Regions from separate parts of the Shewanella sp. AC91-MNA-CIBAN-0169 genome, predicted to be linked through region 2. Evidence: predicted binding sites of a transcription regulator. Region 2 holds the regulator's gene; each other region holds the start of a gene.
The links. The regulator LexA, encoded in region 2, represses DNA repair genes until DNA is damaged. The targets are predictions, from matches to a motif close to TACTGTATNNNNATACAGTA.

Region 1 (7,238 bases), on a different contig from region 2:
TGAATCACATTTTAAGGTTTAGCCATAGTTGAATGCCCCAACCTTGCATGTGTTATGGCAGAGCAATACCACTGTTATAATAAACCTTAGTCATAAACCTTAGTAATATAAAACCTTAGCATTTAATGCTGGGTAAGCATTTCCATTGGGTTGAATATTGAGGTGTGAGTAAATCACGGCGCATGGCCCATTTTTGTTCTATTCCTTGTGCTGCCAGAAACACTGTATCGCGGCCATATCGTTGGTTGATGCCGTCAAGCGTATCCATCAAGGCATAATTGACCTTCGCGGTATTAAATAAATCAAATTGAAAATGTTTCTCGCTGGCTAAATCAACCAGGCCTACACCAATTTTGTAATAACGAACACCATTGCTAAATAATCTCGGGGCGGCGTCTGTCATGGCTTTAGTGAGTTCAATGGTGCAATTGGTTGGACACGGAAAATGGACAATAACTTTATAACTCACAGGCCGCTCGTCGTGGGGCGAATTACTGGCAAATAACAACATGGTTTTGCAATGTGAGCCTTGTTGACGAGCTTTACTTGCTGCGATGCCAACATGTTTACTCAATGCCTGTAATAGCGATTCAAAATCGCAAATACGTTCACCCACACTACGAGTGGAGAAAATTTGTTTTTTATCTGCCCTAGCCTCATCCCATTGTTTACACACTTCGCCGTTAAGTTCTCGTACGGTGCGTTCAATTTCAATGCTAAATTGTTTTCTGGCTAGACTCGGTGGCATAGAGGCGAGATCGTATGCGCTGCGAATATTCATCAATTCAAGCTTTTTACTGATGCGCCTGCCAATCCCCCACACCTCTTTAACGGCAAGCTGGCGTAAAATGTCATTACGTTGCTGCGCAGTGTCGATAACGCACACACCTTGGTATCCCGGTATTTTTTTAGCGGCGTGATTGGCTATTTTAGCTAAGGTTAACGTTTGGCCCATGCCCACACAAACAGCCAAGCGGGCTTCTTTCCAAACGGCACGGCGAATTAACTGACCTTGGCTATGCAGGCATTTGATTGCGGGATAACAATGTTTAAAAGACAGGAAGCTTTCATCGATGGAGTACACATGTTGCTCTGGTGCAAAACGACCAATTATTGCCATCATCTTTGCCGATAAATCGGCATACAATTCATAATTAGATGAACACACAATGACATTGCGCTGGGCACATAATGCTTTAGCTTGAAAGTAAGGCAAAAACTTCTCAATACCCGCCTCTTTTGCTTGCCGATTAGCCGCGACAATACAGCCATCGTTATTGCTCAGTACAATAATCGGTCTGCCGCGCCAGTCAGGGCGAAAAACCTGTTCTGCACTACAATAAAAAGCATTGGCATCGACTAAGGCAAACATTGTTACCTAACCTTTTTTGCTGATAAGCAGTGGGCTTTGACGATGACAACGAATTGAGCGAATAACCACGCCTTCAATACTAAAGTCATCATAGTCGCAGATGGTCACAGGTAAATGTTGCTCATTAGACGACATCAGCATTCGCCGATGCATGTCGAGAATTTTACACACAAACTCACCATTAAAATTAGCCACTATCACGTCGCCATTTCTAGCCGTTTCATGACGATCGACAATCAATAAGTCACCATCATATATTCCCACACCTTGCATCGACTCACCTTGGGCTAAGCCGATAAAAGTGGAACTTGGATGCTGGATTAATATCTCATCAAGGCTGAGGCCTAACTGAAGGTACTCAGCTGCAGGAGATTCAAAACCGGTAATGCCGGCGCTGGCTGCAATGGGAATAACGCGCATATGACAACCTCTAATATGAGACGTACGGTATAAATACAAACCGTATAAATAAACAGCACACAATAAACGCTGTATAAAAACACACTGTATAAATAAACAGTATATATTAGCGTTAAATTTTGTCAGCGCAAGTTTATTTGCTTTAAATCACGACAAGCGGCGGTTATGTTCAATCGTTAACGCCGTTTTTATTGCCTCTGCACAACAACATCGGTCCATAACTAATGCTTCTTCAATGTAGCAAAGCGTCAATACATCAAAGTGATAGCTTCATTATTGATGAAATAATATGTCCAAGGTCAAAATATAATCAACGAGCTTGGTCTACACTGATAACAGGATCAAAAATCAAGCTAACCTATTTATTAAACAAACGAATAGACTTATTTCATATTGGCTCGGGGGTCTAGCATGACACTCGCAACATTCCATATCGACATGCACGATGATAACTGCTTACTGAACCTTGCTGGTGATTGGCAATTAGGCCAAGCACCGCTAGGCGCAGATATTTGTGCTGAGCTGCCATCTAATTGCCAATCTGTCACTTTAATCACCACAGAGTTGTCTCATTGGGATTCAAGCCTCGCCATTGCCTTATTACAATTATCTCGCTGGTGTGAGCAACATAAACTATCACTAGACACTCAACAAACACCTCAAGGGTTGCAGCAACTACTGCTGCTCGCTACCGATGTTGCGGTTTATCAACCAACTAATGAGGGTGCCCTAGGCGGGCTATGGCCGACCTTACGTCGAGGATTGATTAATCAAGGCTTACAAGTACACGATGGATTAGTATTTGTCGGTAACTGCACTTTGGCACTCGGGCGTTGGTTGGTTGGCAGAGCAAGAACTCGCCGGAGTGATATCGTTTTTTTTATCGAACAAGCTGGGCCTAAAGGGCTTGCGATTGTGACCTTAATTAGTCTGCTAGTGGGAATGATTTTGGCTTATTTAGGCTCGGTACAGCTGCGTCAATTAGGCGCCCAGGTATATGTGGCTAATTTAGTGGCTATCGGAATGGTGCGTGAAATGGGCGCCTTAATGACAGGCGTTATTATGGCCGGCCGAACCGGAGCTGCTTATGCGGCGCAGTTAGGCACCATGCAAGTTAATGAAGAAATTGATGCGCTGCGAGTAATGGGTATTCCTACCATGGAGTTTCTGGTTTTACCGCGATTATTAGCATTAATTTTTATTATGCCACTAATGTGTATTTATTCGGATGTAATAGGCATGATTGGCGGTGCGTTAGTTGCTAACGGGATGGGCGTGAGTTATACCCAATATATTTTGCAAACCCAGGTTGCGATTGATTGGGTAGATATTTCCACTGGTTTAATAAAGAGTTTAATTTTTGGATTTTTAATTGCGATTGCGGGTTGTCAGGCAGGACTGCTTTGCGGACGTGACTCGAATGCCGTTGGTTTAGCGACGACCCACGCAGTGGTTAAGGCCATTGTTTTTTTGGTTGTCTCCGATGCAGCGCTTAATATCTTATACGATAAATTAGGGATCTAACCATGGTTGATGATGCCTTTATCAGTGTACGTAATCTATCAGTCGGCTACGGCAGTACCGAGGTGCAAAAAAAACTCAACTTCGATATTAACAAGAATGATATCTTTTTTGTCATTGGCGGCAGTGGTTGTGGCAAAACAACCTTGCTCAAATCGATGGTGGGATTACTCACGCCACTAAAGGGTGAAGTACTCTATCAAGGCAAAAACTTTTATGAAGCAGATGAACCCGAGCAGTTAGCAATGCTCAAAAATTGGGGGATTACCTTCCAAACAGGCGCATTGTTTTCGAGCATGTCACTTGGCGAAAATGTGGCTTTACCCCTGCAGCTCTATACCGACCTTTCGGAGCGACAAATTGCAGAAGCCGTTGCCTATAAGCTAGCATTAGTTGGCTTAGCGGGCTTCGAGAAGTTTTACCCTGCCGAGTTAAGTGGCGGTATGCACAAACGCGCAGGATTAGCGCGGGCGCTGGCATTAGACCCTCAATTGTTATTTTTTGATGAACCCTCTGCGGGTTTAGACCCTATTAGCTCGATGCGATTAGATCAATTAATCGTGCAAATATGCCAGGCGCTAGACTCTACCGTGATCATCGTGTCCCACGAGCTGCCCAGCATATTGTCAATCGGCACTCGCTGTGTGTTTTTGGATAATGAAACCAATACTATGCTCGATTGTGGTGACCCACGAGAATTAAAAATACACAGTAGCCAGCCAAGGGTTCGTCAATTTCTCAATCGTACCGAAAAATCGGAGATATCATGAGTAAAAGCCAACGACTTCCGCTCGCGATTGGTGCCTTTATTTTTGGCGCTATTATCTTAGTGTTTATTGCATTACTGTTCTTTTCTGGGGGGCGTATATTTGCAGAGAAAGCCCCGGTAGTGATGTTTTTCAACAGTTCAGTGCAAGGGTTACAGGTAGGCGCACCGGTAAAATTAAAAGGGGTCATAATAGGTGAAATAAGCGATATCAGTATCGATTTCCCTAACGACAGTAGCCAGGGTGTCACGGCTGCAGTTCATGCCGACTTATTGTTGAAACGTATCAATATTAAGGGGATCCAAGTAGGTGAAGAGTTTTTTTCACACGCCATCGATAACGGCTTACGCGCCCAGCTGAATTATCTGAGTTTACTCACCGGACTGCTATATGTTGAACTGGATTTCTTTCCCAACACCTCGCCGTTATTCCATGGCGAAAAAGACCAATTATTAGAATTGCCGACCATCGCGACTGATTTCGAATCGTTGTCCAAAGATCTGCAATCGTTAAACTTAAAAAGTTTAGTCAACAATGTCGACAATTTAGCCCAGCAGCTCAGTGACATTGCTGCCAGCGGAAAAATACAGCAAGCATTGGATAATTTTGATAATGCAGCCAAAGCCGTTAACAACACCGCGATTAACTTGGACAACACTCAAGCAGCGTTAGGTAAAAATGGGCTTGAAGTACTGTTAAAACTCGATAATTTACTGGTGCAATTAAATAATGATGAACCCAAGCTCGTTGAGTCGCTGAACCATAGTTTAACTGAATTACGCAATACACTATTAAGCATGAATCAGCTTGCAAACCAAGCAGGTAACACACTCGACCAAAACTCGCCCTTGTTGATAGAACTCACCAATACCTTGGAAGAAATCCGCCGCACAGCTCGATCATTACGTAGCTTGAGTGAAACCTTAGATGAACAACCTGAGGCCATCATACGCGGTAAAAAAGCCCTACCTTTAGGAGAATAATGTCATGGGGAAATATGGAGTTTGGACCATTAACTGGGGGATCGGTTTACTGCTATTGAGTTTAGTGAGTGGCTGCCAAAGCTCTCCCGAAAAACAGTACTTTGTGTTAACTGCAATACCCAACCAAATAGTGTCGGGCAGTACTGCGTTAGAGTATGACATTGGTATAGGGCCAATTGACGTCGCCGAATACTTACATTTTACACAGCTGATGTATCAACTTGACGATGGTAACCTGCAACGATTTGCCAATAGTTATTGGGCTGAACCGCTTGAACAAGGAATCAGCCGGGTCATGAGTATCAATCTCAGCCAAAGCGATAACCGTCGTAACCTAGTGTTATTTCCTTGGCAAGCAGACAACAGCCCCCAGTACAGCATTAGAATCAAGGTTATTTCCCTCAACCGAGATGGCAATAATGCCAGGCTCAATGCCAACTGGGAGCTAACAAACAATCCATTAAACCAAACATTGGCAAAACAAAATTTTATCGCGGTCACTAATGCAGGTTCGACGGCAGCGGAGTTGGTCAGCGCGTACAGCAACTTATTGGCTCAGTTGGCAAAGGAAATTGATAAATCATTACCACAACATTCAGATTAAACACTCCAGCCTACTGTCAGCATTCTCGCGTCAGAGTTGTTGTGTAAGCAATGTTGTGTAAGCTTTGTTGTATGAGCGATGGTGTGAGCGGTGGAGTAAATCATAAACCTAACTATTAAGCTGTTTTACAGCGTATTGAGCAAACAAGCTCAAACAATAACGCTATCTATAGCACTACTTGTAGCACTACTTGTAGCACTATCAATACTGATGCCAATCCCAAGAAAAATAGCAACCCAACACAGTTAGGTGGCTTAACACTGGCAGCGTTCATATTACAAAGCCTAACTCACCTTTATCCCAAGTTTAGGTTAATTATGCTGATGATAATCAACTGCTCTTATCTGTGCCTCTCAAATAAACAACACAGCCAATAAACATCAAACCAACACATATTCAGCCACGCATTTCATTGCTTAACTCAGCGTTAGTTAAATTTGCTAACAATTCGAACATTGACATTTTTTGTCAGTCTTTCAATATGGCTAGGCAAATAATTCTGTAAAAATAGACCAAGGAACACGATAACAATGAATAAATCCTTAATTGCGATTGGATTAACCACAGCACTATTAAGTGGTTGCGGCGTATCTGATACAAATAACACTAAGCTTGCAGCCGTGACCTCACCGGCCCCTGCTAAAGCAGAGTTAGGTACTTTTGGTGTGGATTTAGCTGCACGAAATGAAGCCGTTAAACCTGGCGATGACTTTTTTATGTATTCAAGTGGCACTTGGTACGACAACTTTGTCATGCCTGCCGACAAAACTCGTTATGGCGCATTTAATGCCTTAGCTGAGCGCAGTGAAAATCAAGTGAAAGCAATTATCGACGATATTGCCAGCCGCAGTGACTTAACTGCCGAAGAACAATTAATTGCTGATTTTTATCATGCCTATATGGATACCGACACCATTAATAAACTAGGTATCACACCAATTAAAGCCACCTTAGATCAAATTACTGCGATTAGCTCAACTCAAGATTTAACCAAAGTATTCGGTGAAGCATGGCTTACTGGTGCATCGTCCCCTATTTGGGGTGGAATGTGGTTTAACCGTATAGATCCCAATCAATATGAAATGACCATCGGTGCTGGTGGTTTAGGCCTGCCAGATCGCTCGTATTACCTCGAAGACAGTGAGCGTTTCGTTAAAATTCGTAAAGCTTATGTTGAGCATATCGCTGCAATGCTGGCTTTTGCTGGTATAAACGACGGTGCAAAACGTGCCGAAGCAATTCTTGCCCTTGAAACAAAAATAGCACAGGCACAATGGCCTAGAGAAAAACGCCGTGACCGTGATTTAACCTTAAACCAACTCAAACGTGAAGAATTGGTTAAGCAATATCCTGGATTTGATTGGGATATCTATTTCGCACAGAGTGGTTACCAAGTACCACAACTCAACATATCTGAACCTGAACCGGTTAAGGCTATGATTGGCTTAATTAACCAACAACCGCTCACTGTGTGGCAAGACTATTTAACATTCCACACCATTAGTAATAATGCAGGGTTATTGTCTGAAGACATTTTTAATACTAATTTTGCTTTTTTTGGCAAAGAACTC
Region 2 (7,238 bases):
TGACCCGGCAATCAGGATGATTAATAGCTTACGATTTGATTTTGTTGGCTGTGTCATCTCATTTAATCTCCGGTGGAGTGGTAAACGAGTGATATGGCGCAGGGCTGGCAATCGACCATTCCAAGCCTTCGGCTGCTTCCCAAGGATTATCTCCAGCGGGTTTGCCACCCTTGATACATTTGAGAACTACAACAAGGAAAATTAGCTGAGATAAACCAAATGCAAAGCCACCAATCGACACAATTTGATTCACATCGGCAAACTGTACCGCGTAGTCGGGGACCCGGCGCGGCATACCCGCTAAGCCTAGAAAGTGCATTGGGAAAAACAACACGTTGACGGATATTACCGAACACCAAAAGTGCCACTTACCTAAAGTTTCGTTATACATATGGCCGGTCCATTTAGGCAGCCAATAGTAAGCCGCCGCCATAATGGAGAATATCGCCCCAGTCACCAGTACATAATGGAAGTGAGCCACGACAAAGTAAGTGTCGTGGTATTGGAAATCAGCAGGGGTAATTGCCAACATCAAGCCCGAAAAGCCACCAATGGTAAACAGGATGATAAATGCCACTGCAAACAGCATTGGAGTTTCAAATGTCATTGAACCGCGCCACATAGTGGCGACCCAATTAAACACTTTCACCCCGGTTGGAATGGCAATCAACATGGTGCAATACATGAAAAATAATTCGGCAAAAACGGGCATACCCGTGGTAAACATGTGATGTGCCCATACCAAAAATGACAGAATGGCAATACTGGCAGTGGCGTAAACCATCGAGGAGTAACCAAACAGCTTTTTACGGCTAAAGGTTGGTACTATCGCGGAGATAATACCGAAGGACGGTAAAATCATGATGTAAACTTCAGGATGACCAAAGAACCAGAAAATATGCTGGAACATCACCGGATCGCCACCACCTGCAGCATCAAAAAAGCTAGTACCAAAAAACTTATCGGTTAATACCATGGTGACCGCACCTGCGAGCACCGGCATTACCGCAATCAGTAAAAATGCGGTAATGAGCCAAGTCCACACAAACAAAGGTAACTTCATCCAGGTCATGCCAGGAGCTCGCAAGTTTACAATGGTTACAATGACGTTAATTGCGCCCATTATCGAACTTATTCCCATTATGTGAATGGAGAAAACAAATAGGGCGGTACTGTCAGGACTATAGGTGGTTGAGAGCGGAGCATAGAATGTCCAGCCAAAGTTAGGGCCGCCGCCTTCCATAAAGAGTGAACCTAATAAAATGGTAAAGGCGAAGGGTAAAATCCAAAAACTCCAGTTGTTCATTCGCGGTAGTGCCATATCTGGGGCACCAATCATCATTGGAATTAACCAGTTTGCTAACCCGGTAAAAGCGGGCATCACCGCCCCAAACACCATGATGAGGCCATGAACTGTGGTCATCTGATTAAAAAAGTTAGGTTCTACTAGCTGTAATCCAGGCTGAAATAATTCAGCTCGAATCACCATTGCCATCGCACCGCCAGTAAGAAACATAATGAAACTAAACCATAAATACAGCGAGCCGATATCTTTATGGTTAGTGGTGAGTAGCCAGCGCATTAGCCCCTTCGGAGCGCCGTGATGATGATCATCATGAGCGGTAGCCAGTGTATCGTGCGTTGTTGTGCTCATTGTTTTCCCCTACTGTCCATGGCTAGCGACATCGGCAGGTTGCACCGCTTCGCCAGAATTATTGCCCCACGCATTGCGCTCATAAGTAATCACAGCCGCCATCTTTTGCGGGCTAAGTTGACTACTAAATGCCTGCATTGCGGTACCTGGTTTTCCGTGCATAACGATATCGATATGTCCGCTAACCGGTCCAGTAACAACAGGGCTGCCAATAAGTGAAGGGAAAGCGCCTGGTAAACCAGCGCCAGTGGCTTGGTGACATGCAGCACATGTCGTAGCATAAACCTGCTCACCTTCAGCAATTAATTGCTCCAAGGTTAACGTGGGCAGATCCTCTGGTACAACAGCTTCTGCTACGGCTTCGACAGCTTGATTGGCTTTGTCGGTAACCGCATCGGTAATGTCAGTTGTCTTGGCTGCAATAGTACTTGCTGCATCGGTTACTGCTTTACTTGGTTCGGTGCTTGCCTCGTTACTGCCTAAAAAGTTGCCTATATCAGCAGCTTGAACTACATCACCGCTATTATTGCCCCACGCATTACGCTCAAAGGTAATTACTGCGGCAATTTCTAGGGCGCTAAGTTGCTTTGCAAAGGCTTGCATTGCAGTACCTGGTTTACCGTTTAAGACGATATTCAGATGATCGTTAACAGGGCCTTTTATGATAGGGCTGCCAATTAATGATGGGAATACACCAGGAAGACCCGCACCATTGGGTTGATGACAAGCAGCGCACCTAGCAATATAGATTTGCTCACCTTGTGAGGTTAGCTCCTCAATAGACAAGGTTTGAGACATTGACGCCTCAGCAGCTGCGGCCGCATTGCTTGCTAGTTGTTTTTGTTCCACTAACCAATTATCAAAATCTGCTTCCGATAATGCTTGCACCACAATCGGCATGAAACCATGGTCTTTACCGCATAGCTCGGCACATTGGCCGCGATAAATACCGGGTTTATCTATGCGGGTCCAGGCTTCGTTGATAAAGCCTGGATTGGCATCTTTTTTAACGGCAAACGCGGGCACCCACCATGAATGGATAACATCATCTGATGTCATCAAGAAGCGCACTTTTTGGTTAATAGGCAGTACTAATGGCTTATCGACTTCAAGGAGGTAATGCTCGCCTTTGGCCTCACTGCCATCAATTTGTGCTCTGGGAGTGGATAATGTGCTGTAAAATTCGATGTCTTTATCAAAATAGCTGTAATGCCACTTCCACTGCGACCCGGTAATTTTTATGGTGAGATCAGCATCACTGGGATCTTCCATAGCAATCAAGGTTTTGGTGGCTGGAATAGCCATGCCGATTAAGATGATGAAAGGGATGACGGTCCAAGCAATTTCCACTTTGGTACTTTCGTGAAAATTGGCCGCGACAGCGCCTTTTGATTTGCGGTGATAAATCATTGAGTAAATCATGATCCCAAACACCACTAACCCAATTGCACAACAGATGTAAAGAATCGTCATGTGGAGGTCATAAACCTTGCCACTGATATCTGTCACGCCTTGAGTCATGTTGAGGGGCATTTCTGATGCCCCAAGCGGAAGTGCTACAAACACCACCAGTAAACAATACAACCATTGCTTCACAAGACTACTCCTCTGCTAATTGCAAATAGCAACTACAAAGAAGAGTCACACAGTAATTCTCTGCTCTATGCAAACTCTTCGGTTCCCGAAAAAAGTTTGATGACCTCAAAGTACTTTGGTGGCTGTAAACATACGGTCTACGGTTTTATTGTTAGCTGTGCACCACGCTTGTACCTACTACTGAACTTATCAATTTTGATTTGGCTCATTTGTCTGAAAGTAATCTTGATTACTGCCATTCACGTCCAATTAAAGATAAAAAATGTTTCATCCTTGTTAACCACATTACTTGTAGATTAAACATTGATCAAGATCACTTTGTTGGCTAATAGGCTGAAAAAAGATGAAAAAAAACCCTGAATTCAATACAGGGCTTGGTAATGAAGGGTTCGTGCTTAGTGAAATGAGCAAAAATTACTTGTTCCATTTGTTAAAGTAGGGCTAACAAGTTGATGTTTGTGAGGTAAGTGAGCATTCACATCTTCAATTACCACCCCTAATGCACGTGCACTTTTGGCGACAATTTCTAAACGGCGACTATCGCGAGCATCAAGTGAGCTTGTCCAAGTTACTACTGCGCTCGATGTACCGCTAGTGAGCGCTTTCTCCATGGCCCATAATGTTTCGACTTCATCTTTGGTGTGCACCAGTAAAATGCGATCCATTCTTACACCAGCACTTGCCAGCATATGTTTATAGCCAATATGGGGCGGGCTAATTAATACAATCCATCTGCCTTGCTGGCTCAATATTGCCAACTGGCTGCACAATTGGCTCAGTTCAGCTTCACCTTGGGTGACAGTTTGTAATGTTTGAATGGTTTGGGTGCCATGCAGTTCTGTTTCAGTTAAATCTACCCATAAGCCCGGGTGGCGTGGCGCGATGCCCATTAGTTTGTTCATAACCAATCTCCATTACGGATAACGCCAACGGCAAGCCCTTCGATGGTTAGGCTTTGGCAACTTAAATCTACTTTTATCGGATTGTAATCTTCATTTTCGGCATGCAGATAAATCACATTACCTTTTTGTTCAAATCGTTTTACGGTGACGTCATCATCAACACGTGCCACAACAACCTGGCCATTACGTGCTTGCTGCATTTTATGTACAGCGAGTAAGTCACCTTCTAAAATGCCAATGTTTTTCATGCTGTCACCACGCACTCGCAATAAAAAATCTGCGGCGGGCTTAAACATGTTTGGATCGACTTGATAGTATTGTTCTACATGCTCTTGGGCCAAAATAGGTTCACCAGCAGCAACCTGTCCAATGAGTGGCAGACCGGTTTCAACCTGTTCTTCATGAGGTAAACGAATGCCTCTTGAGGTACCAGGCATGATCTCGATAAAGCCTTTTTTGGCTAATGCTTTTAAATGCTCTTCGGCGGCATTAGCACTTTTAAAGCCAAGACGATTCGCAATTTCAGCACGAGTGGGTGGCATACCTGTTTCGGCGATATTGTTTTTAATTAAGTCTAAAATTTCTGCTTGGCGCGGCGTTAACGGTCTCATGATGATTCCTGTCTTTTTATACAGTGACTGTCATTATATACAGTGTTTGTGTTCGCGCAAGTATTAACCAACTATTTTTTGTATTTTGTTGATTAAGTATCACTCAACAATATGTTTTAATTAACTATTACTAATGTTCTGTCTTATGTTATTTCTGATAGTGAGAGCTTAAACGTAAAGATAGATCGGTCTGATAGTGTAAGCAGGGTGGTTTCTGGTATCCTATACGACAATATTACAGTGGCTTATGTTGCGAAAATAACCATGTCAAAACCAGATTCAATATTTTTACGAGCATTAAGGTGGATTCAAAAGTGGATGGTACAGACCATTGTGGTCCCTCACGATCCTTTTGATGACCTCAATATAGATCCAACTAAACCTTTGGTTTATTTAATGAAAACGGAATCTATTAGCGATATTGCCGCGTTGAGCGAAATCACCGAGGGCTTTGGTCTGCCCAGTCCTTATGAGCCATTACAGCTTGATGGCTTAACCGTGCCTCGTGTGGTCTGTTTAGAGGGCCGCAAACCACTATTTGGTAAACGTGAAAGTGGTGACAAATTCCTTAATTATTTTACCAGTTTATTGTCACTTCATAGCGAGAGCCCTGAATTAGATATACAGTTGGTTCCTGTTTGCCTTTATTGGGGACGTACCCCAGGTAAAGAAGAAGACAGCATGAAAGCTGCTGTATTTGAACGTGAAAACCCTACGTGGTTACGTAAATGGTTAATGATTTTATTTTTAGGACGCCATAATTTCGTCCAGTTTTCTAATGCATTATCGCTTCGTCATATGGCCGATGAACATGGTACTGATAAAAGAATTGCTCACAAATTAACCCGAGTCGCCCGTGTGCATTTCCGCCGTCAACGCAAAGTGATGACGGGGCCACAATTACCGAATCGACAAGCGTTGTTTGCCTCTTTATTAAAATCAGAATCTATCAAAAAAGCCATTGAAGAAGAGTCTGCAAATAAGAAAGTAACAGTCGAGAAAGCGCGTGAAACCGCCATTGAATACCTTGATGAAATTGCCGCCGACTATTCTGATAGTTTGGTGCGTATTGCCGAACGTTTCCTGACTTGGTTATGGAACAAATTATACAGTGGCATCAATATCAAAGGTGCCGAGCAAGTAAGACAGTTACATCATGATGGTCATGAAATTGTTTACGTTCCTTGCCATCGTAGCCATATGGATTACTTGCTACTGTCGTATATTTTGTATTATCAGGGCATGGTTCCGCCGCACATTGCTGCCGGTATTAACCTTAATTTTTGGCCAGCAGGGCCGATGTTCCGCCGTGGTGGGGCATTCTTTATCCGTCGTAGTTTTAATGGTAATAAACTTTATACCGCAGTATTTCGTGAATATTTAGATCAGTTATTTGCTAAGGGTTATGCGGTCGAGTATTTCACTGAAGGAGGTCGTTCGCGTACAGGACGTTTGCTAGCGCCTAAAACCGGTATGTTGGCTATGACAATTAACAGTGTGCTACGTGGGATAGAGCGCCCAGTAACCTTAGTACCCGTGTATTTAGGTTATGACCATGTGATGGAAGTGGCGACGTACCACAAAGAATTAAGCGGTAAGAAAAAGAAAAAAGAATCTGTATGGCAGGTATTTGGTGCTATTCGTAAGTTAGGCAATTTTGGCCAAGGTTATGTGAATTTTGGTGAGCCGATTAATTTACAACAGTTCTTAAATCAGCAGGCGCCAGAGTGGCGTGATGAGCTAGCTAAAGATCCTGACCAGAAACCATCTTGGTTTACGCCCTCAGTTAATTTGTTAGCTAACCGCGTAATGACTAATATCAATGGAGCGGCCGCAGCCAGTTCAGTAACATTGACTAGTTTAGTGTTATTAGCGTCAGAGCAAAATGCGTTAGAAAGAAGCCAGTTAGAACGTCAGCTTGATTTGTATTTAGCCTTACTTAAAACAGTGCCTTATACCGATTACACCTCTGTGGCCGAAGGTAATGGCAAGTCAATTATTGATCACTGTCTGTCGTTAAATAAGTTTGTTAGTACCAAAGACCTTATTGGTGAAATTATTTCAGTTGATGAAAAAATTGCCATCACCATGAGTTATTACCGTAATAATATTATTCATTTGATGGCGTTGCCGTCATTAATTGCCAGTTGTTTAGTGCATTATGACGTGTGCGATCGCCAGCGAATTCATGGCATTGTAATGGACTTTTATCCATTACTTAAAGCTGAGCTATTTATGAGCATTGATGATGTGCCTCAACATGTGGATAGCATTTTAGATTTCATGGTTGAACAAGGTTTACTGACCGGTAGCGATCAGTTTGAGATAACGCCTCGTCATATTACCCAAGTGTTACTGCTTGCTGAAACTATCAGTGAAACGTTGCAACGTTATGCGATTATCTTCAATTTACTCGCAATAAAACCTGATCTTGAGCGCTCAGAACTGGAACGCGATAGCCATTTGTTAGCCCAA
Region 3 (7,238 bases), on a different contig from region 2:
AACTTTCTCCCGAAACGAAAACTGAATATCAGACCATCAAACAGGTAAGATACATTGATAATTCAGGTACGAATAAGTTTTCGAAGAAGTGGATACCGCTTAACAAAGACCTGAACACCATCATTGGTGGTAAGTCTTCCGGTAAATCAATGCTTCTGTACCACATTGCGAAGACTATAAACCCTAGCGAAGTATCCGCCAGAGTAGAGCTATCGAAGTCATCAACCTACAGCGATATACCTAACTTAGATTTCGAGGTTGAATGGTCGAATAATGAAGTGTCTAAGCTGTCAGATTCCGACGACCAAGCAAAGGCTATCACCTATATACCTCAACTTTACATCAACCAGCTGGCTGATAAAGATGGTAGAGAAGATTTAAATGAGTTGATATCTAAAACTCTGCTTCAAAATGAACAATACAAAGACTTCGTTAATGGCCTTGAGAATAGAGTACGTGCAGTCAACTCATCCATTAATGACAAGATTAATACTCGATTCCTACTGATTAGTGAATACCAAAAGCTGATAAACGAGCTTAACGAAATTGGTAACGACAAGTCTGTTAAGAATGAGATTGTAGCACTTGAAGGTAGAGCAAAAGAAATTCGAGAAAAGTCTAAATGGACAGAAGATCAAGAAAAGCATTATGCCTACCTAGTTCATAGAAGACAGTGCGTTATCAGGGCAAAAGATAGGCTCACATATATTCAGTTGGGCTTACAAAGATTCACTGAGAATATTGATAACCGACAAGACCAATGGATTGATACGATTAGAGGTCAACTACATCAAGACTCAGGGCTAATTGCACAATCAACTGTCCTCAAGGGACTGCTAGATTCAATGCAACAAGACTTGGTAGCTAGCTTTACTTCAACCAAGGGTAAAGCGAATCAAAAGCTAGAGTCGATCCCTGATAGATTGACTGCATTAAACGATAAACTAGAGGGAATAGAGCGTGAGCTTAAACCTCTTGAAGAAGATGTGAAAGACAAAGCTGCCCTTGAACAACTGAATAAGCAACTCAAGGTTGAGCGAGAGAAGCTTGCAAGAATCAATGTCAAACTAAAAGAGCTTGTGGCAATCACCAAGAAAGGTGAAGAGTGTATCAAGAAACTAAATGAGCAGTTCAGTTCGTTGATAAATCTATACAAATCTCACTGTACCAAAGTCAGTGAGCACCAAATGGATGACGACATAAAAATTGAGGCAAAGGTTGTTGTCGATGCTAGCAAGTTTGACTCGTTCGTTAGTTGCTACCACAAGGCAGGGCCAATTCGCGCGGTCGTTAATGATGTTCAGGATGAAAACGGTGACTACCATTTTGACATTGATACTCACGCAGCCTTTGTAGAGAAGACCGCCAATACAATTAAGAGCAGTCAATCACCTACCTTGCGCAAGAACCAAAGCCTTAAAGATGCTTATAAGTTCCTTTACGCTGACTACCTCGGGATCGACTTCCTTGTTACCTATAAGAACGACAGCATTGTGCATATGTCGCCGGGCAAACGTGGTTTGGTCTTACTTAGTTTGATGCTTGAACTAAGTAACTCAACGCACCCAATATTGATTGACCAACCAGAAGATAACTTGGATAACAGAACGATTTACTCAGAGCTTAAAGACTTCGTTCGTAAGTGTAAAAGTAAGCGACAAATTATTATGGTGACACACAACGCAAACCTAGTGGTTGCAGCAGATGCAGAGTGTGTTGTAGTAGCTGATCAGCGAGGGCAGTCAGGTACAGCTGGGACGTATCAGTTTGAATATCTTGGAGGTAGCCTAGAGCACAGTTTGAAGTCTGATGACAACTACGACTACCAATCACTTGATGAGCTAGGCATTCGACAGCATGTTTGTCATATCCTTGAAGGTGGCATCAGTGCCTTCAAAGAGCGGGAGAAGAAATATAACTTTCTTTGATTCTAGTCTTTAACTTGGCTAGAACATGTTAGAAGTGAAAAGTCACTGCTTGGGCAGAGTCTTCTATGGTCAGGTTTTGCCCAAATTCAACTTATCCGAAGTTAATGGTTTAGAGTTTCAATTCTAAGTCGTTACCGTCCAGAAATATACCTAGGACGTAAACTATTTATGCCCCCTTTCCTTGCCAGTAACGCTCAACGTCACAAATCACAGTGAGCTGGTTTGACCTACTTTTTCTTATCTGTGAAATGTCTTTGGGGACTTAGCAATAGGATAGCTATAGCCAATGAAAGAACGCAATATATTTAAGAGCGTTAATGAGCGTGATATTGATCTGTTAGTGCTAGAGGAGCCTAATGTTTCTGACTCATTTGCACTGTGGTTTGTTTGTCGTGTTCGGGAAGAATTGATCCTAGTTAAACCCTCATTGCTTGGCACTCTGTCGTAGACACTAACCTCGCAGAGTCAGATCATAGACTTCTATCTCTAGGGTGGGCTTAAACTCAGTTACTTAGCTCTCGAAACTAGTTAGAATACTAATACCTTATCAATACGGATTCAAAAGTCATGGGAAGCTACGCATACGACTACTTAAATGATTCATTGCTACTTGACAGTACACTCGTTGCTAGACTTTACAGTGGCCTGTCAGATGCAGTACTCGAACAGGAACTTATTAAGTACCGTGAATACTGCTTAAAGGTACTGCCTGAAATACGTGATGTGGTCAAATCGCAGGGCGTAGTTAGTTGCTTAGCAACTGATACCCTGTCTCATACTTCTCATCTAAAACAGGCTGCACTATATCTAGAAGAAGTTGTAGTTGCAGATCCAGTCTTTGAACTAACTGACTTTAGAACCCAAGCTACAGAAGCCCTGACGTCATTTATCGGCATGGCATCAACCCCAAAGGTAGACCGCCAGAAACTAACCAAAGCAGCGGTTCGACTGATTGAATTACGTCCGTTAGTAGCAGGTGGTTACGTTAAGCTGTACCCCGTTACTTTTGAACTTGAAAAGGGTACTGAAGTACCATTACTCTTCTCAGATGTTGGATTTGAAGATTGCTTACCTCCAAACATCTTAGAACAGTACAAAGCTAGTGCTGATGTGCGAAGTGTTCAGAACGATAATGGACGAATGCTCGTAATGCGTGATCTATATCCATGTAGAAACATTAGCATTCATTTCCAAGGCATGGAAAGCGGCTTCGTTATGGGTTATCTATTAACCCCAACAGAATTTGAACCGACTGATAAAGAAAACGTATTCACCTTCATTCAAAAGAAGTCTTCTGTGCCACCCAGTAAAGCTGATTTTGATGCTTGGGTATATCAATCTGTAAATCAAACTGCACGAAATCACTACATTGACCTCAGTAAGCGTATAGCGTTATCAGAATACCTCGACTGCATGTTTGGTACGGAACACCCGTTTGAAAGCAATCTACTTAACATGAATGTCGGTAGTACTGATATTCAAGCCAATACATTAAATTGTGCGCTACAGATGGACGTGCCATTTATGGAACAAGTATCCTCTGCTGATTTGATGTCTATTCGAAACAACGACGGTGAAGCATTCCAGTCGTTCCGTGCTGAATTAGAAAAAGGGCTACGTGAAGCAAGGTATGAAACTGACCCTAGTCGTGTGAAAGCAATTATCGAAGATACTCAGCATGAACTATTCGAAGTACAGATGAGCCAGATAGCCCCACAAGTGAAGCATTTAAAACGAACACATTTTGCTGAAGCTAGTATTGCCGTTGCAGGCTTAGGGCTTAGTATTGTGACTGGCGGGACTAGTTTGCTTGCTACTGGCATTGCGGGGTTGAATGCGCTGAAGTCACACCACGACTACAAATCAAAAGTCACTGCTAATCCAAGTCATTTCTTGTGGAATGTAAAACAGAAAGCAAAGAAGTAGTTCTATTAGTTCGTAATTAAACAGAAAGCCCGCTGTCTGCGGGTTATTTGTTGTGAGATTGTTTTCTGGTACTTGTAGGATCGGCTTCGTTCTCTCTATTGCTATCGAACCTGACAGTGGCTTTTTTCCCTTTTCCATACCTGTTGTAATTCATTATTTACTAATTTAGCAAAGGCGCTGACGCACTTTTGTCCAATAATGAGATTGAAGAATACTCATATCGGGACGATTACTTGTTAGCGTAATAAAAGTGCAATTCTCATCAAAAGATTACAGCCATGCATAAATATTTGCCTAAATCTTCCTAATTTAACAGCATGTTGTAGATGTAAGGCTATCCATCATCATTAAAATTATCGAGAAACTTGATTTTGTAACATATTCAAGGTGGGCTTGATACTGTAACAAAATCAAACTTGGAGTTTACGTGTATGAAGAAAAAGTTGAATACAAGGTAACGCATGGCGGATTTAGAACCGGGGTAGGTAGGAAAACTAAATACGAAACAACTGTCGTGATGAGAGTTCCTAAAAAAATACAACGTCGCAATAAAAATGTTAATTTAGCATTTAGATGATTGCGAAATGATAGATAAAAGCTGCTCCATATATCGTCAATTGTCTGTTAATGATTTTATATTATCAATTATTAGATCCATGACAAAACTGAAAACATACATTCAAAAACCATAAATCAATAACTTACAACATGTTTTCAGTTTTACATGGATCTAATATCGAGTGTTTCTAAAATTCATCAAACTTTGTAGCCATTTAAAGAATAGTATTTACAGGCTCAAGTCTTCAAGTATATCCACCCAATTCAGCAGAATGAATGTACTCGATGAATAGTTTTTGATTACCATTCTCACATATAAACTTTGCTGTTTGACCGCCAAATGCAGGTATCCTTTGATGGTTAAACCAAAACATAGCTTTATCTGCATTTCCCGACCAGCTCAGTAAAAGAGGGATTAGATACATTTGTTCTTCAACCGTAAAAAAATACTTGAGGTCATTTTTTAACTCTTGATAGTCGGTATGAGCTGTATTCATCGATCCACCTTTAAAGGTTATATAGTTTTAAATAAGCTCTATTCTAATTAAAAACACACCTGTATTTGTTACAAATTTAATTGAGTTTCACAGAAGTTTTTTGGCGTAAACAATCATGCTAAGTGCATACTGCAAACGTAACCCATGTTGTGACTGAATCTGTACTGGTTTATTGATGTAGTATGCTCGATGGTTTTTGGTTTTTATTGATCATTTTTTCTTCTATGGTACTCGAAATAGTCATTTTTATACGAATGGCAGCGATATTATTAATCGCTGAAAGGGACACTTTATTGGTACATTTTTAACTGGCGGCGTTGGGGGGTATAACCCTTTTTTGTTTGTTTTAGGGATACTTTGGTTCATATTGCCTTTTGCGATCTTTGGAACAAAAAATAAACTTGAAAAGCTGATCGGACAAACTAGATAAACTAACACTTTACTCACGTCACTCAGTGGCGAGCAATCTCTATTACGGATGATTATGGGGTCTTTAAAGCATCCAAAAACAAATAAATTAGTCATCGAGTATTGGGACTTCGGTCCGATACATAGACTGTTCTGAATATTTTTGATTTTGTAACGATATCAAGTTGATTTTACTGAACTCACCGTAAAAGTAACTTGTTGAGGCTTGCCCTGCAACGACCGTGTAAAGATTGGTTTAGAAACGACAGGAGAGTAATGATGGTCAACTTTTTCGCATTCATCTATGTGCTGGATTAATGCTTTGATCGCATTTTTATATTGTTCAGGTACTCTCATCACTATTGTTTTTTCATATCTAGTCTTACGGCCAGCACCTTTACGTACACCACCATGCGCCCCTTTATGCTCTTCACTTTTATCTGACATACTTAGAACCTCTTGATTGCGTAACAATATCAAGATAGCTTGATTTAGTTACATAATCAAATAAAGCTTTATAAGTTTGTTGCTCCACAAGTCAAACAGCAATGCATTATTCGATTGTAAAAATAGACTTGCACCTTGATGGTTTACTGTTAATATAACTGTAATTATATACAGTGGTTTTATGTTATGCGCGTTATACCTATACCTGCCCATGCGGGCATTACTGGCTTTGAAAGCCCTGCTGCTGAATACTCCCAGTTAGGTATTAGTCTGGATGATTTGTTAGTAGAGCATCCAAGCTCGACATTTATTGGCATTGCTCAGGGGGAGTCGATGCAAGATGTTGGCATCTTTGATAGAGATATGATCATTGTTGATCGTCATGAAACTGCACGAAACGGTGATGTGATCGTAGCGAACTTTAATGGTGAGTTTGTGTGTAAAATCTTGGATGCCAAGCGTCGTATTCTTCTCTCATCCAATCAGCAATATCAGCCAGTCATTATTCATGAATATGATGATTTTAGTATTGAAGGCGTGGTTACTCGCTCTATTCGTTGCCATCGTCAAAGTCCGCTATTGTGTGCAAAGTAAATGTTTGCCCTTGTTGATGCTAATAGCTTCTATTGCAGTGCCGAACAAGTTTTTCGTCCAGATTGGCGCGGTAAGCCAGTTATTGTTCTGAGTAATAATGACGGTTGTATTGTTGCCGCTAATAGGCAAGCTAAAGAAGCCGGTATTCAGAAGTTTTTACCTTATTTTCAAGTCAAAGAGTTATGCACTAGGCGCGGTGTTATTGTTTGTTCTTCTAACTATGAACTCTATGCTGACCTTTCTAGTAAAATGATGAATATCATTGGCCGTTTTGCTCCAGAACAACATATTTATTCTATTGATGAAAGTTTCCTTTCTTTTAAGAACACTTACCCCGCTATTAAGTGTTTACAGACCCAAGGTCAGTTAATCCGTCGTGCAGTATGGAAAGAAGCGAGATTAGCGGTTTGTGTGGGGATAGCAGAAACTCTCACGTTGGCTAAAATTGCTAATCACGCTGCGAAGAAAATTAGGGATTACCAAGGCGTCTGCTTCATGAGTAATGAACAAGAACGTATTTCAATCTTAAAGCAGCTAAGTGCAGGTGATGTTTGGGGAATTGGACGTCGAATAAGTAAAAAACTTGAGTTAATGAATATCCACACAGCTTATCACTTGGCTTGTATGCCACCTATGTTGGCGAGAAAGTTGTTTAGTATTGAAATCGAGCGTACGGTTCGTGAGCTCAACGGACAAGCGTGTAAAGCGTGGGATGAAGCAAGAGCGGATAAAAAACAGATTTTCTCTACCAGGAGCGTTGGAGAGCGTATAACAGACTATGAATCGCTATTGCAGGCATTAAGCAAACATGTCGGCATTGCAGCCGCTAAAGCCCGCAAACAAGGCTCAACCTGTAAAACCATGATGATTTTTGCTAGTA

Region 1: a site for LexA is predicted at 1,875-1,894, ahead of AAEY98_RS13705 (LexA family protein). Genes of this name have one in related genera too.
Region 3: a site for LexA is predicted at 5,921-5,940, ahead of AAEY98_RS17575 (LexA family protein). Genes of this name have one in related genera too.

Annotation. Positions count from the first base shown of each region.
Region 1 is NZ_JBEOPM010000015.1:35,561-42,798, forward strand. It holds gene AAEY98_RS13700 (Y-family DNA polymerase) at 116-1,372, opposite strand; gene AAEY98_RS13705 (LexA family protein) at 1,379-1,792, opposite strand; gene AAEY98_RS13710 (MlaE family ABC transporter permease) at 2,204-3,316, shown strand; gene AAEY98_RS13715 (ABC transporter ATP-binding protein) at 3,319-4,083, shown strand; gene AAEY98_RS13720 (MlaD family protein) at 4,080-5,063, shown strand; gene AAEY98_RS13725 (PqiC family protein) at 5,068-5,667, shown strand; gene AAEY98_RS13730 (M13 family metallopeptidase) at 6,198-7,238, shown strand, end outside.
Region 2 is NZ_JBEOPM010000003.1:89,783-97,020, forward strand. It holds gene AAEY98_RS04455 (cytochrome c oxidase assembly protein) at 1-57, opposite strand, end outside; gene ctaD (cytochrome c oxidase subunit I) at 59-1,654, opposite strand; gene coxB (cytochrome c oxidase subunit II) at 1,664-3,250, opposite strand; gene AAEY98_RS04470 (cell division inhibitor SulA) at 3,646-4,152, opposite strand; gene lexA (transcriptional repressor LexA) at 4,149-4,763, opposite strand; gene plsB (glycerol-3-phosphate 1-O-acyltransferase PlsB) at 5,028-7,238, shown strand, end outside.
Region 3 is NZ_JBEOPM010000024.1:592-7,829, reverse strand. It holds gene AAEY98_RS17595 (TrlF family AAA-like ATPase) at 1-1,928, shown strand, start outside; gene AAEY98_RS17590 (hypothetical protein) at 2,496-3,854, shown strand; gene AAEY98_RS17585 (hypothetical protein) at 4,658-4,909, opposite strand; gene AAEY98_RS17580 (hypothetical protein) at 5,498-5,764, opposite strand; gene AAEY98_RS17575 (LexA family protein) at 5,951-6,358, shown strand; gene AAEY98_RS17570 (Y-family DNA polymerase) at 6,359-7,238, shown strand, end outside.